One region of the Candidatus Clostridium eludens genome, then DNA from elsewhere that is predicted to be linked to it. Evidence: riboswitches for the same ligand, from Rfam matches in the RefSeq annotation. Region 1 holds a riboswitch; the other holds the start of a gene.

Evidence for each region. A riboswitch is a leader RNA that binds a small molecule or an ion and turns the genes downstream of it on or off. The one in region 1 is predicted to bind glycine.
Region 2: another riboswitch for glycine. It lies ahead of ACJDU8_RS13990 (ACT domain-containing protein); the one in region 1 lies ahead of gcvT (glycine cleavage system aminomethyltransferase GcvT).

What each region holds. Positions count from the first base shown of each region.
Region 1 covers NZ_JBJHZX010000007.1:63,433-70,244, reverse strand. The annotation lists gene ACJDU8_RS06570 (EAL domain-containing protein) at 157-1,407, shown strand; glycine riboswitch at 1,574-1,662, shown strand; gene gcvT (glycine cleavage system aminomethyltransferase GcvT) at 1,782-2,867, shown strand; gene gcvH (glycine cleavage system protein GcvH) at 2,880-3,260, shown strand; gene gcvPA (aminomethyl-transferring glycine dehydrogenase subunit GcvPA) at 3,278-4,597, shown strand; gene gcvPB (aminomethyl-transferring glycine dehydrogenase subunit GcvPB) at 4,594-6,057, shown strand; gene lplA (lipoate--protein ligase) at 6,058-6,812, shown strand, end outside.
Region 2 covers NZ_JBJHZX010000020.1:40,434-47,245, forward strand. The annotation lists gene ACJDU8_RS13975 (DMT family transporter) at 1-624, opposite strand, end outside; gene ACJDU8_RS13980 (dimethylarginine dimethylaminohydrolase family protein) at 884-1,735, shown strand; gene ACJDU8_RS13985 (PFL family protein) at 1,933-3,291, opposite strand; gene ACJDU8_RS13990 (ACT domain-containing protein) at 3,310-3,579, opposite strand; glycine riboswitch at 3,805-3,896, opposite strand; gene ymfI (elongation factor P 5-aminopentanone reductase) at 4,086-4,829, shown strand; gene ACJDU8_RS14000 (response regulator transcription factor) at 4,936-5,772, shown strand; gene ACJDU8_RS14005 (SH3 domain-containing protein) at 5,831-6,812, opposite strand, start outside.

The DNA.
Region 1 (6,812 bases):
ACATAATAATTATATCTTTATTGTAATAAAGAATATAAAAAAATTTTAAAATAAATGGTATAATATTCACTGTAAATATGACAGATATGGGAAGTTGCAGGTACTTCATTGATATTTAAAGATTTTTGCTTGAATAGTATAGGGGAGCTATAAATTATGATTGAATATGACGGTTTTAATGAAGTTAGTATTATAAGAGAGGTTATAGATAATAAAAGAATACTTGTTAAGTATCAGCCAATTGTGTCCTTAGTAAAGAAAAAAATAGTAGCATTTGAAGCGTTAAGCAGAGGAATAAATATTTTAAATTCGGAAATTATACCTCCACTTAAAATGTTTGAATATGCTCGTAATAATGGCCTGTCAACTATACTTGATAGATTATGTAGGGAAAAGTGTATTGAGAATTTTGAAAATGTGTACAACATGAATGATGAGTGGTATTTGTTTATAAATGTAGATGCCTCTGTTATAGAAGAAGCCGAAGGCTCAAATCATCTTTTTAACCAGGTATTAGAAAATAGGGTTTCACCTAAAAATATTGTAATCGAAATTAATGAATCTCGTGCCAGTAATTTAAGTGCTCTGGAAAGGTTTACTAATAATTATAGAAAAAAGGGATTTCTAATTGCTTTAGATGATGTGGGAACAGGTTTTTCAAATATGGATAGAGTTTCAATTATAAAACCTGACATCATAAAATTAGATTCATTACTGGTAAGGAATATTCAGGATAGTTACCATAAACAGGAGATATTTAAATGTATTGCAGGTTTAGCTAATAGGATAGGTGCAGTAGTTGTTGCTGAGGGAATAGAAACTGAGATTGAACTTAATTATGTAATTGAATTTGGAGCTCACTTAATTCAAGGATATTTTTTTTCAAAACCTGAGTTTATAAATGGCAGCGTAATTAAAAGAGTTAATGCTAAAATTCAAAGTGCTGCACTTAGTTATAAGGAATATGTAATTTTAAGAGGCAAAGAAAATAGATTATATAAGTATAAAATTAATAAGTTTTTAAATAATTTTATTGGAGAACTTAAAATAAATCCTATTAGTAGGTTTGATAAGTTTATTTCAATGTTTATTAATAGGTATAAAGATTTAGATATTGAATGTGCGTACATTCTTGATGAAGCTGGAATTCAAATTACCAATACAATTTTTGCTAAAGAAAAAAATAGTATACAACGTGAAGGCATTGTATTTTCTCCTGCAATAAAAGGAGAAGATAATTCTCTAAAAAGATATTACTATGAACTTATGAATTCTAAGATGCACAGTTATTTTTCTGAGCCATATATATCTTATGCCACAGGGGAAATTTGTATAACATTATCTAGAATATTTACACATAATAACTATAAGAAATACATATTATGTGTAGATATTACAAGAAGTTGAAAATTATATGAATTTATCAATAATTTTATATATTAATTTTTTTATTGCAAATAATGATTGATAAAATTTAGGAAATTAATACAAAATTTTATTGACACCATAAAAAGGCTATGCTAATATTTTATTAATAAAAATTTCATTTTAGTCTATAAAATATAATACTCGGATGATGAATTTAGGAGAGACTGCCACAATATGGCAGCACCGAAGGGGAAGCTGCAGTAAACTCTCAGGTAAAAGGACTGGATTTTGACGAAACTCTGGAAAGTAATAATTCACCGAAGAAGCTAAAATCTTTCAGGTATAAAGACAGAGTGCATAAATAAACAGAGTGTTTATTTATGCACTTTTTTTATTGAAAAGGGGATGAAGCAATGGAAAAAAAGACACCACTTTATGAAAAACACATAAAGTACAAAGGGAAAATGGTACCTTTTGCCGGTTACCTGCTTCCAGTCCAATATGACAAGGGAGTGATAGCAGAGCATATGTCAGTACGGAAAGCCTGTGGTTTATTTGATGTGTCTCATATGGGGGAAATTATTTGCAGGGGTGAGGATGCATTAAAGAATCTGAACTATATACTTACTAATAACTTTGAAGGAATGTATGACGGTCAGGCAAGATATAGTCCCATGTGCAATGAAAAAGGCGGCGTAGTGGATGATATGATTGTATATAAAGTAAAAGATAATACTTATTTGCTGGTTGTTAACGCTGCAAATAAAGATAAAGATTATGCCTGGATGAAAGCACATCAGCAGGGAAATGTAGTATTTGAGGACATTTCCAGCGAAGTAGCACAAATTGCTCTGCAGGGGCCTGGCGCACCGGCAGTTATAAGTAAGATAGCAAAATTAGATGAAATACCCAAGAAATATTACAGCGGCAAATTTGATTGTACTATAGCAGGCATAAAATGCATGATTTCCAAAACTGGATATACAGGAGAGGATGGATATGAGCTTTATATGAAAGCTTCAGATGCACCAGAAATGTGGGAATTTCTTTTAGAATCCGGCAAAGAAGAAGGGTTAATTCCCTGCGGGCTGGGTGCTAGGGATACACTGCGCTTAGAAGCTGCCATGCCTCTATACGGCCACGAGATGAATGATGAAATAACACCTTTAGAAGCAGGACTTGGGATGTTCGTTAAAATGGAAAAAGAAAATTTTATCGGTAAAAATGCATTGAAAGAAAAAGGACCGGTGAGAAAGAGGGTAGGATTGAAAGTTACAGTAAGGGGTATTATAAGAGAACAGATGGAGATTTATGCAGGTGATGACCTCATTGGAATAACCACATCTGGAACCCATTGTCCATATATTGGCTATCCGGCAGCTATGGCATTGATTTTTCCTGATTACAGCAAACCGGGAACAAAAGTGACAGTGCTTGTAAGAAGAAAAAAAGTAGAAGCAGAAGTAGTAGGTTTGCCATTTTATAAAAAGAATAAATAGGAGGAATGAGATATGAATTTTCCAAAGCAACTTATGTACACTAAATCACATGAATGGGTAAAAATAGAAGGAGATAAGGCTTTAGTTGGTTTAACTGACTATGCTCAGAGTGAACTAGGAGATCTGGTATTTGTCAATCTTCCAGAAGAAGGTGATGAAGTTACCGTAGGAGAGGTATTTTTAGATGTGGAATCTGTTAAGGCTGCGTCAGATGTATATGCACCAGTAAGTGGTGTTGTGGAAGAAGTTAATGAAGAGCTTTTGGATAAGCCGGGGTGGATTAATGAAGCTCCTTATGAAGCATGGCTTGTAAAAATTGCTGAAATTAGTGATAAAGAAGAATTATTGACAGCTGAAGAATATGAGGCAGTTGTAAATAGTGAAAAAGAATAGCAAATGGAGGTAATCCTATGGGAACTTATGTGCCAAATACAAAAGAAGAACAGCTGGAAATGTTAAATGAAATAGGATATAAAAACTTTGATGCATTGTTTGCCGATGTCCCAGAAGAAGTAAAGCTTCAGGAGGAATTGAAATTGCCTCAAGGAATTTCTGAAATGGAGACATCAGCTAGAATGGAAGAAATAGCTGAAAAAAATCGTATTTTTAAATATATGTTCAGAGGTGGCGGAGCGTATCATCATTATATACCTTCTATTGTAAAAAGTGTTACGGCAAAAGAAACATTTCTAACTGCTTATACTCCCTATCAATCAGAAATCAGTCAGGGAATTTTACAGTCCATTTTTGAATATCAGACCATGATTTGTGAACTTACTGGCATGGACATTTCCAATGCATCAGTTTATGATGGGGCCAGTGCAGCAGCAGAGGCAGTAGCCATGTGTAGAAATAAAAAAAGAAAAGATGTATATGTATCCCAAACTATAAATCCACAGGTTATGAGTACTATTAAAACTTATTGCTTTGGCAGCGGTACAAACCTTTTTATTGTACCTGAGAAAGATGGTATTATGGACAATGAAGCACTTAAGGAAATGCTGGACGATAAAGCAGCATGCTTTTACATGGAGCAGCCAAATTATTATGGCATTGTAGAAGATGGGGAGAAAGTGTCAGAGCTGGTGCACGAAAAAGGAGCCAGCTTCATTATGGGTTGTAATCCTACTTCTCTTGGTATTTTAAAAACACCAGGCGAATGTGGTGCGGATATTGCAGTGGGAGAGGGTCAACCCCTTGGTATGCCTTTATCTTTTGGGGGACCTTATCTTGGATTTATGGCAGCTACTTCTAAAATGATGAGAAAACTTCCTGGACGTATTGTAGGAGAGACTGTGGATATGGATGGAAAGAGAGCTTTTGTACTGACTCTGCAGGCAAGAGAACAGCATATCAAAAGGGAAAGGGCAAGTTCCAACATTTGTTCCAATCAGGCACTATGTGCAATGACTGCATCAGTTTATATGGCTGTTATGGGAAATGAAGGTATAAGGCAAACGGCTATTCAATGTACATCCAAGGCTCATTATCTTCAAAAAGAATTAGAAAAAGCGGGATTGAAATTAAAGTATCCATATGAATTTTTTCATGAGTTTGTAACAGTTTCAGATAAGAATGCAGAGGAAATCCTTAAGGAACTGGAAAAGGAAAGTATTCTAGGAGGACTTCCTATTGGAGAGAATGAAATACTGTGGTGTACAACAGAATTAAATGCTAAAGCACATATGGATAAATTGGTTCACATTGTAAAGGAGATGCATAAAAAATGAAATTATTATTTGAAAAAGGGAGTGCCGGAAGAAGTACCAGCATTTTACCTGAAAATGACGTGCCTTGCGTAATTCCTGACAGTGCACTTCGAGAGACAAAAATGCATCTTCCAGAACTATCAGAGAGTGAAATCAGTAGGCATTATGCCAGTCTATCCAAGAGATCTCATGGGGTCAATGATGGATTTTATCCCCTTGGATCTTGTACCATGAAGTACAATCCAAAGATTAATGAAGATATGGCATCACTAACCGGTTTTACGGGTATACATCCTCTGCAGCCGGAAGATACGGTACAAGGCTGCCTTCAGGTACTTTATATGGCAGAGCAGTATTTATGCGAAATAACGGGAATGGATGCTATGACCATGCAGCCTGCAGCCGGTGCACATGGAGAGTTAACAGGACTGCTTTTGATTAAGGCCTATCATGAGGGCAGGAATGATGAAAAAAGAGATAAAATTATAGTACCGGATTCAGCACATGGAACTAATCCTGCAAGTGCTGCTATGGCTGGATTCAAAGTAATCAGCATTCCTTCTGGTGAGGATGGATGCGTGGATATAGCTAAATTAAAGGAAGTACTTGGTGAAGATACTGCAGGTCTCATGCTTACTAATCCAAATACCCTAGGTTTATTTGACAAAAATATTCTGGAAATAACCCAGATGGTCCATGAGGCAGGGGGATTAAATTATTATGATGGTGCCAATTTAAATGCCATTATGGGCATTGTAAGACCTGGAGATATGGGGTTTGATGTTGTGCACATTAATCTGCACAAGACATTTTCTGCACCTCATGGAGGAGGAGGACCTGGAAGTGGACCTGTAGGCTGTAAGGGTTTTTTGAAAAAATTTCTTCCAGGTAAAAAAGCTATAAAGCGGAAAGATGGGACTTATGTATTAAATAAGGCAGCAGAAAGTATAGGAGATATGAAGTCATTTTATGGGAATTTCTTGGTAGTTGTAAAAGCTCTTACTTATATTATGATGCTGGGAAGAGAAGGAATTCCAGAAACGGCTGGAAATGCAGTACTAAATGCCAATTATATGAGGGTAAAGTTGTCTGATTGCTATGATGTGGCTTATGACAGAACTTGTATGCATGAGTTTGTTGTAACCATGAAAAAAATTAAGAATGAACTTGGGGTTTTAGCACTGGATATTGCAAAAGCTCTGCTTGATTATGGTATACATCCGCCTACAATATATTTTCCATTGATCGTTCATGAGGCGTTGATGATGGAGCCAACTGAAACTGAGACAAAAGAAACGCTTGATCATGCTATTTATGTTTTTAAGGAAATATATAAAAAAGCAGAAGAATCACCAGAAAGGATGCATGAATATCCATATAATACATTGGTTCGCAGGCCCGATGAAGTACTTGCAGCCACAAAACCTAAACTTCGCTATTATATAGAAGACAAAAATACTGCTGGAAAGGATGGTTTATAAATGGTAGAAAAACTATTGTTTATAAAGGGAATAGAGACTTATCCCTATAAAAATCTGGCACTGGAAGAATATCTAACCTTCCATGTGGGAGAAAAAGAGTGTATTTTGTACCTCTGGCAAAACCGTCATACAGTGGTTATAGGAAGAAATCAAAATTGCTGGAAGGAATGTAAAGTAAAAGAACTTGAAAATGACGAAGGATACTTGGTCCGCAGGTTATCAGGAGGCGGGGCTGTATATCATGATTTGGGTAATCTCAATTTTACATTTTTAATGAGAAAGGATAATTATAGTGTAGATAGGCAGCTTCAGGTGATTGTGCAGGCTGTGAAAAAGCTGGGAATTCATGCTGAGAAAACAGGCAGAAATGATATTACGGTAGATGGCAGAAAATTCTCGGGAAATGCTTTTTATAAATCTGGCGATTTTTGTTATCATCACGGAACACTTTTGCTTGATGTAGATATGGCGAATATGTCTAAATATCTTAATGTTTCAAAAGAAAAACTGCAATCTAAAAGTGTAAGTTCTGTAAAGTCAAGGGTGGTAAATTTAAAAGAATTTTATCCTTCTCTTACAACCCATAAGATGTGTGAAAAGCTTATAGAAGCCTTTGGAGAAGTATACGGATTAAAGCCTGAAGCCTTTGATGAATCACACATAGATAAAGAAGAATTTTTCACTTTACAGCGGAAGTTCGAGTCCTGGCAGTGGAAATATGGAAAGAAACTTGAATTTCAGCATGAGATGTCCGG
Region 2 (6,812 bases), on a different contig from region 1:
TTTTAAATTTGGCTCAATACTAAAAGATTCAAAAATTCCCGTAAGTGTGATAAATAACAAGGATGTAATTGAAAACTGTATTATAGTTAAAATTATAGGATCTGAATCTTTATTAAAGTATTCAATTGCAATCATGTGACAGGCAAAGGAAAATGAACACAATATAGAAAGTAAGTCTCCTTTATTGATATAAAAAGAGCCATTTAAAGTAAGCAGTCCTATGCCAAATACTGCAAGTACTGCACCAAGAACCGAGTAAATATTAGGAGGGGCCTTATATATTATCCAACCCAAAAAGGGAACTATAAGTACATAGGCTCCTACTAAAAAGGACTGCTTTGACGCAGTTGTGTAAAATATTCCTATAACTAAAGTTAAGAATGCAAAAAAAAGAAATATTCCAATTAAGATTCCATGGAGTATATCTTTTTTTGTTATATTCTTCAGTTTATTGGGAAATAAGATAAATAAAAAAATTGTAGATATACCAAACCTTAAGCTCATTAATGTAAAAGGTTTTATATCATTTAAGATATCTTTTATAATTGCATAACTTGTCCCCCATAATAGAGCTACTAATCCTAAGGTAATTGAAGATATAATTGATTTTCTTTTATAATTCATAAGCTGTCTTCTCCTTTCTCAAAACTGTCTTTTTAAGTACTTTATATTAAGTATATATCTTTTATCCATAATTGTTAAGAAGAACTTATCCAGGTGTGCAGCAGGCTTACTTTCCACTTTGAATAAGATAGAAGTATTAATTAATTACTCTCCTTGGGATAAAAATACTATATATTTATGGTGCGGTATTATAAAAAATAGATTAAAAGTACATATTAATAAATATAGATATTATTATGTTGAAAGGAGCAGCATTTTTATGGGTAATTGTTTTGTGAAAAATTCTACGGGTATTTTAAAAAAAGTATTGCTTTGTCCTCCCAATCATATGAAGCTTCACCCTATTAATGTTATATCTGAAAATTGGATTAGGAAAGGTATTGGGCTAGATATAGATCGTTGTATTAAAGAACATGAGGAACTAATACAGGCATATAAAGAAAATGGTGTAGAAGTGGTTTTAATGGAGCCAGATGTAAGGCTAACTAATGAGGTGTTTGCAAGGGATTTTGGTGCCTGCATAAGGGAAGGGTATATCTTAGGAAATTTTAAAGAAGTAATTAGAAAAGGAGAAACAGAAGCTTATAGGATTAAGATGGAGGAACTTGGCATTCCGTGTATTGCTCAAGTTTCCAAGGGTTTTTTTGAAGGCGGAGATTTCTGGTTTCTGGATTACTGTACGCTGGCTATAGGGGTTATTGACAGAACTGATGAAACCGCCATAGAAGAAATTAAAGATCAGCTTAGTAAATTTGCATATAATATAATTCCCGTAAAATGTGAAGAGGATAATTTACATTTAGATATGTGTTTTAATATTGTAGAAGAAAAACTAGCGGTGATATGCAGAGAGGCTCTACCTGACAGCTTTATTAAAATATTGGAAGAAAAGAAATTTTCTTTAATTGATATTTCGCAAGAGGATGTGTTTAAACACTATGGTAACTTGCAATCTTTAGGTAATGGGAGAGTAATGTCACTTAAATCAAATAAAAAGGTTAACGAAAAATTAAAGTCCTATGGTATTAATGTAATAGGTTTGGATATTAGTGAAATACTTAAAAGTGGTGGGGGACCACATTGTATGACATTTCCTCTAATCAGAATATAATTGACAATTTAGGTACAAGATGTTTTGATTATATTGCTATTTTGGGTTTAGTGTTTTTTCATTTTGGGGTATATGGTGAAATGGTTAATTACATATGGACTTAAAATTTTGATACAAATAATTGAAATATAGTGAAAATGTAATGTATATTTTCACTATATTTCAGTAAATTTAATTGGTATTTAAGGTGCTTTAAATTAATTTCTGAAGCTGTGGATAGGAGCAGGGATCCTTCCGCCTCTTGATATAAAGGCTTCACTGGAAAATTTACTTACAGCCATTATTGGGGCTTTACCTAAAAGTCCGCCAAAATTAGCTTCATCTCCAACTTTTTTACCATAAACGGGAATTAATCGTATGGCGGTTGTTTTGTTATTTATCATTCCAATAGCAGCTTCGTCTGCAATTATGGCAGATAAAGTTGATTCAGGAGTATCACCTGGTATTCCGATCATATCCAGTCCTACGGAACATACACAAGTCATGGCCTCTAATTTTTCAAGGTTAAGGGAACCTACATTTACTGCATTTATCATTCCTTCATCTTCACTTACAGGTATAAATGCACCACTTAGACCTCCTACCTGAGAAGCAGCCATTATACCACCTTTTTTTACAGCATCATTTAGAAGTGCTAATGCTGCAGTAGTTCCTGGACATCCGCAGCTTTCAAGTCCCATTTCCTCTAGAACTCTGGCCACACTATCTCCTACAGCAGGGGTAGGTGCTAAAGATAAATCTACTATGCCAAAAGGAACTTTTAGTCTCCTTGAGGCCTCTCCAGCCACCAGTTGACCCATTCTGGTTATTTTGAAGGCAGTATTTTTTATTGTTTCCGCTACTACATTAAAGTCTTCTCCTTTTACTTCTTCTAGTGCACATTTTACAACACCAGGGCCGCTGACTCCTACATTTATTATGGAGTCAGCTTCTCCTATTCCGTGAAATGCTCCTGCCATGAAGGGATTATCTTCAACAGCATTTGAAAATACTACCAGTTTGGCGCAGCCTATACTTTCATTTTTTCTTGTAAGATAGGCAGTTTTCTTTATTATCCTTCCCATGTCCTTTACGGCGTCCATATTTATTCCTGATTTTGTGGTGCCTACATTTACAGAGGAACATACTTTTTCAGTAACGGATAGTGATTCTGGAATGGATTCAATTAATATTTTATCACCTTTGGAGTAACCTTTGTGTACAAGGCATGAGAAACCACCTATAAAATCAATACCCAGTGTTTTGGTAGCTTTATCTAAAATTTTTGCATATTCTACATAATCTATATCAGAACTTGCTTGAGCAATAAGAGAAATAGGAGTTACAGATATTCTTTTATGTATTATTGGTATACCGTATTCCACTTCAATTTCTTGTGCAGTTTTAACTAGATTTTCAGCATGTTTAGTTATTTTGTCGTAGATTTTTGTGCGTGCATTTTTACCATCACTATCTATGCAGTCTAAAAGGGATATTCCCATGGTAATGGTTCTTATATCTAGATTCTCTCTATGGATCATATTTATTGTTTCTAGTATGTTTTTAGTATTGATCATTTTATTCAACTCCTCAGTTTAAATCTCATGCATGGAAGTAAATATATCTTCTCGTTGAATTTTGATAACTACACCAATTTCATCTGCCTTACTTTCAAGGGAAGCTTTTAATTTAATAAAATCTAATTTCATTTCTGATAAATCTACAAGCATTACCATAGTAAAATAATCTTCTATAAGAGTTTGATTGATGTCTAAAATATTTATATTATTTTCATACAATATAGATGTCACATTATAAATAATACCAGTTTTATCTTTACCAATTACAGTTATGAATGCCTTCATTTTATATTCACGTCTCCTTTTTATATTATACAGGTATTTAGTGTGCTCTCCTGCTAGAGCATATTATTATACTAAAATAAATTATAGGTTTAGTCAAAAATTTTAAATATTAATTTATTTTATACTATTTAAGAAAAATAAAATGAGACTAAAAATAAAATTAGTCTCTGGAAAACAAAGTTTTAAGTATACAGCTGCAAAAAATACTAATTGCTAACTTAAAACATGAAATCCCCTGTCCTTTTTACCTGAGAGTTTCACCAAAATTTTGGCTTTCCCCTTCGGCGCCCATAAAGAGTCTCTCCAGAGGTTCGTCCAATAACGGTTTACAAATTTAATCCCATTACCTTCATCCGTCCGTATTAAATTACTAAAATGATTATAACATGTTTAAAGATTCAATTCAAATTAATTTGGTATAGAAATTGTGAATGTACTATAGAGCTATGGTGTATAATGTTAATTATTATTTTTAAAATATAGTTAGATAAGGAGTGAAATGGTATATGGAAAATTTAGCGGGTAAAATAGCAATAGTTACCGGGGCCTCTAGAGGTATAGGCAGAAGTATTGCAGTAAATTTAGCCAGATGTGGTGCTGTTGTAGTAATAAATTATATTCAAAACAAAAAAGAAGCTTTTAAAACTTTAAATATGATAAAAGGAGCAGGTTCTACAGGAATAATTTTGCAGGGTGATGTTAGTTTATATAGTAGTGCCCAAAAAATAGTAGAAAGCACCATAGAGAGTATGGGTAAAATAGATATATTGGTAAATAATGCAGGGATCTCACAAATAGGACTTTTTGTAGATATGAAGGAGGATGAATGGGACAATATAATAAACATTAATTTTAAAGGGGTACTTAACTGTACTCATTGTGTGTTAAAACATATGGTTCCTAAAAAAGCAGGTTCTATAATAAATATATCCTCCATGTGGGGAAATGTGGGAGCATCCTGTGAGGCAATTTATTCTGCATCTAAAGGAGCTGTAAATCTTTTTACTAGATCCATTTCCAAGGAAATGGGACCCTCTAATATAAGGATAAATGCCGTTGCACCTGGAGTTATTGATACGGAAATGAATTCATGGCTAAAAGAGGAAGAAAAAAAAAGCCTAATGGAAGAGATACCTATAGGCAGATTTGGAAAAGGTGATGACATAGGAAAAATTGTATGCTTTTTAGCAGGAGAGTCATCCAGATATATAACAGGACAGATAATAACTGTAGATGGAGGTATGATTTAAATAGTGTAGAATGGCAATTTCCATAAAGTAATATTTAGATTAAACGATAAATAAAATAGGTTATAGGTGTTTATTTTAAAAATTAAAATATTGTAGGATGAAAATTATGTATAAAATTATAATGTTGGATGATACGGCTTATGTAAGATATAGAGTAAAAGACATCTTGAAAAATATAGGCATGGAGGTATGTGAGTCAGCAACTTCTTTTGATTTTTTTAATAAATTATATGATAATAAAAAAGAATTAAATTTAATAATATTGGAAGTAGGGCTTAGTAGTGAAGATGGTTTTAGTGTACTGAGAAAGATAAAGGGAAGAAATTTCAATATGCCTGTAATGATACTTACTAAATTAAGTACGAGAAGTTCCTTTATAAGGTGTATAAAAGAAGGAACTTCGGATTATATATTAAAACCTTTTAATAATAAAATGTTAATTGATAGAGTATCTAAACTTGTAATACCTCATGGAAATAAAAATGCATCAGAAGAAATAATATACTTAAATTTTCAGCAATATATTGTTAGACAGATTGTTAAATCTAAGGCTGAAAATAAGAAATTTTCAATTATTATGGTAAGCTTAATAAAAGAACATTTTACAGAGCTAGGTGCAAAGATAGATGTTAGAGATACCTATCTTATTTTAATAGATTTACTTTACAATCAATTGAAAACTATGTTTAAAGTACCGGATTTATTTGAGAAATATGGATTATCAACTTTTATAGGGGTAATTCCTCACTGCGATAAGGAAAAGGTTCTTTTGATTATAAATAATATGAAAGCAATTTATGCCAGATTAAAAGCTGTAGATAAAAAATATAGTGAATATACTCTTCAATTTAGTTTTGTAATATTTCCTGAGGATGGACAGGATAAACAACAATTACTTGATAAATTGACTGTTAAAATGAAGTTAGAAATGATTAAGAGTTAATAAAAAAAGAATCCCTATTTAATAAAATTAAGGAGATTCTTTTTATATAAAAATAGCATTATATTTTTATATAGTCGGAATGGACATATCCAATTGTGGAACCTACCTGTACTTTATACCATCGTCCATCAGTACTTAAAATTGTAACCTTACTTCCATTGGTCAGGGTAGTAAGAACACGGCCTGTCCAAGGATTATTCCTTAAATTTAATACTGAAGAACTATTACTTAAACTTACAGTTCCAGTTTTACTGCTGCTTGCTGTTTGAGTTGAGGCTGTATTTGCAGCTACGGTTGAGGATGTATTTTGAGTTTGTGAAGTGCTTATGTAACTAGAATATACGTATCCTGTGCTTCCATTTACAGTTACCTTGTACCAACCACCATTAGATCCTATAATATTTACGGCAGTTCCGCTGGCAATAGATCCTATTATAGCACCTTGAGGTGAGTTTCTTAGATTTAAGGTAGAAGAAGCACTACTTAGTTTAACATATCCTGAACTTGGTGAAGTACTGTTTCCAGAATTTTGTGTTGATGAATTAGAAGAAAGTTGTTGAGTGGCATTGTTAGTGGTACTGGAACTATTTCCCATACTTATATAATCAGAACTAACATATCCATAAGATGAATTTAATTTAATTTTATACCAATTTCCAACAGTCCCTACTACTTGAACTGTGTCTCCTTTTTTTAAATATCCTAATATTGAAAAAGAGGTACCGGCCCCATTTCTTATATTTAGAACTGAACTGGTATTTGAAATATTTACCATTCCGCTTTCATAACTACCGCTGCTGACGGGCTGATACGTATTTGTAGATGTAGAAGAACTGTTATTTTGAGTAGAACCAGAAGATGTGGTACCTTCACCTACATATATATATCCCTTAAGATATAAATTTCCTCTATTTTTTATAGCTTCTTTTGAAATAGTTTTTACGTTTCCATCGTAACTTCCTCTTACACTAAAATTTCCTTCATTAAAATATATAGTATCTCCATCTACTTCTTCTACAAAACCTACATGACCATAACCT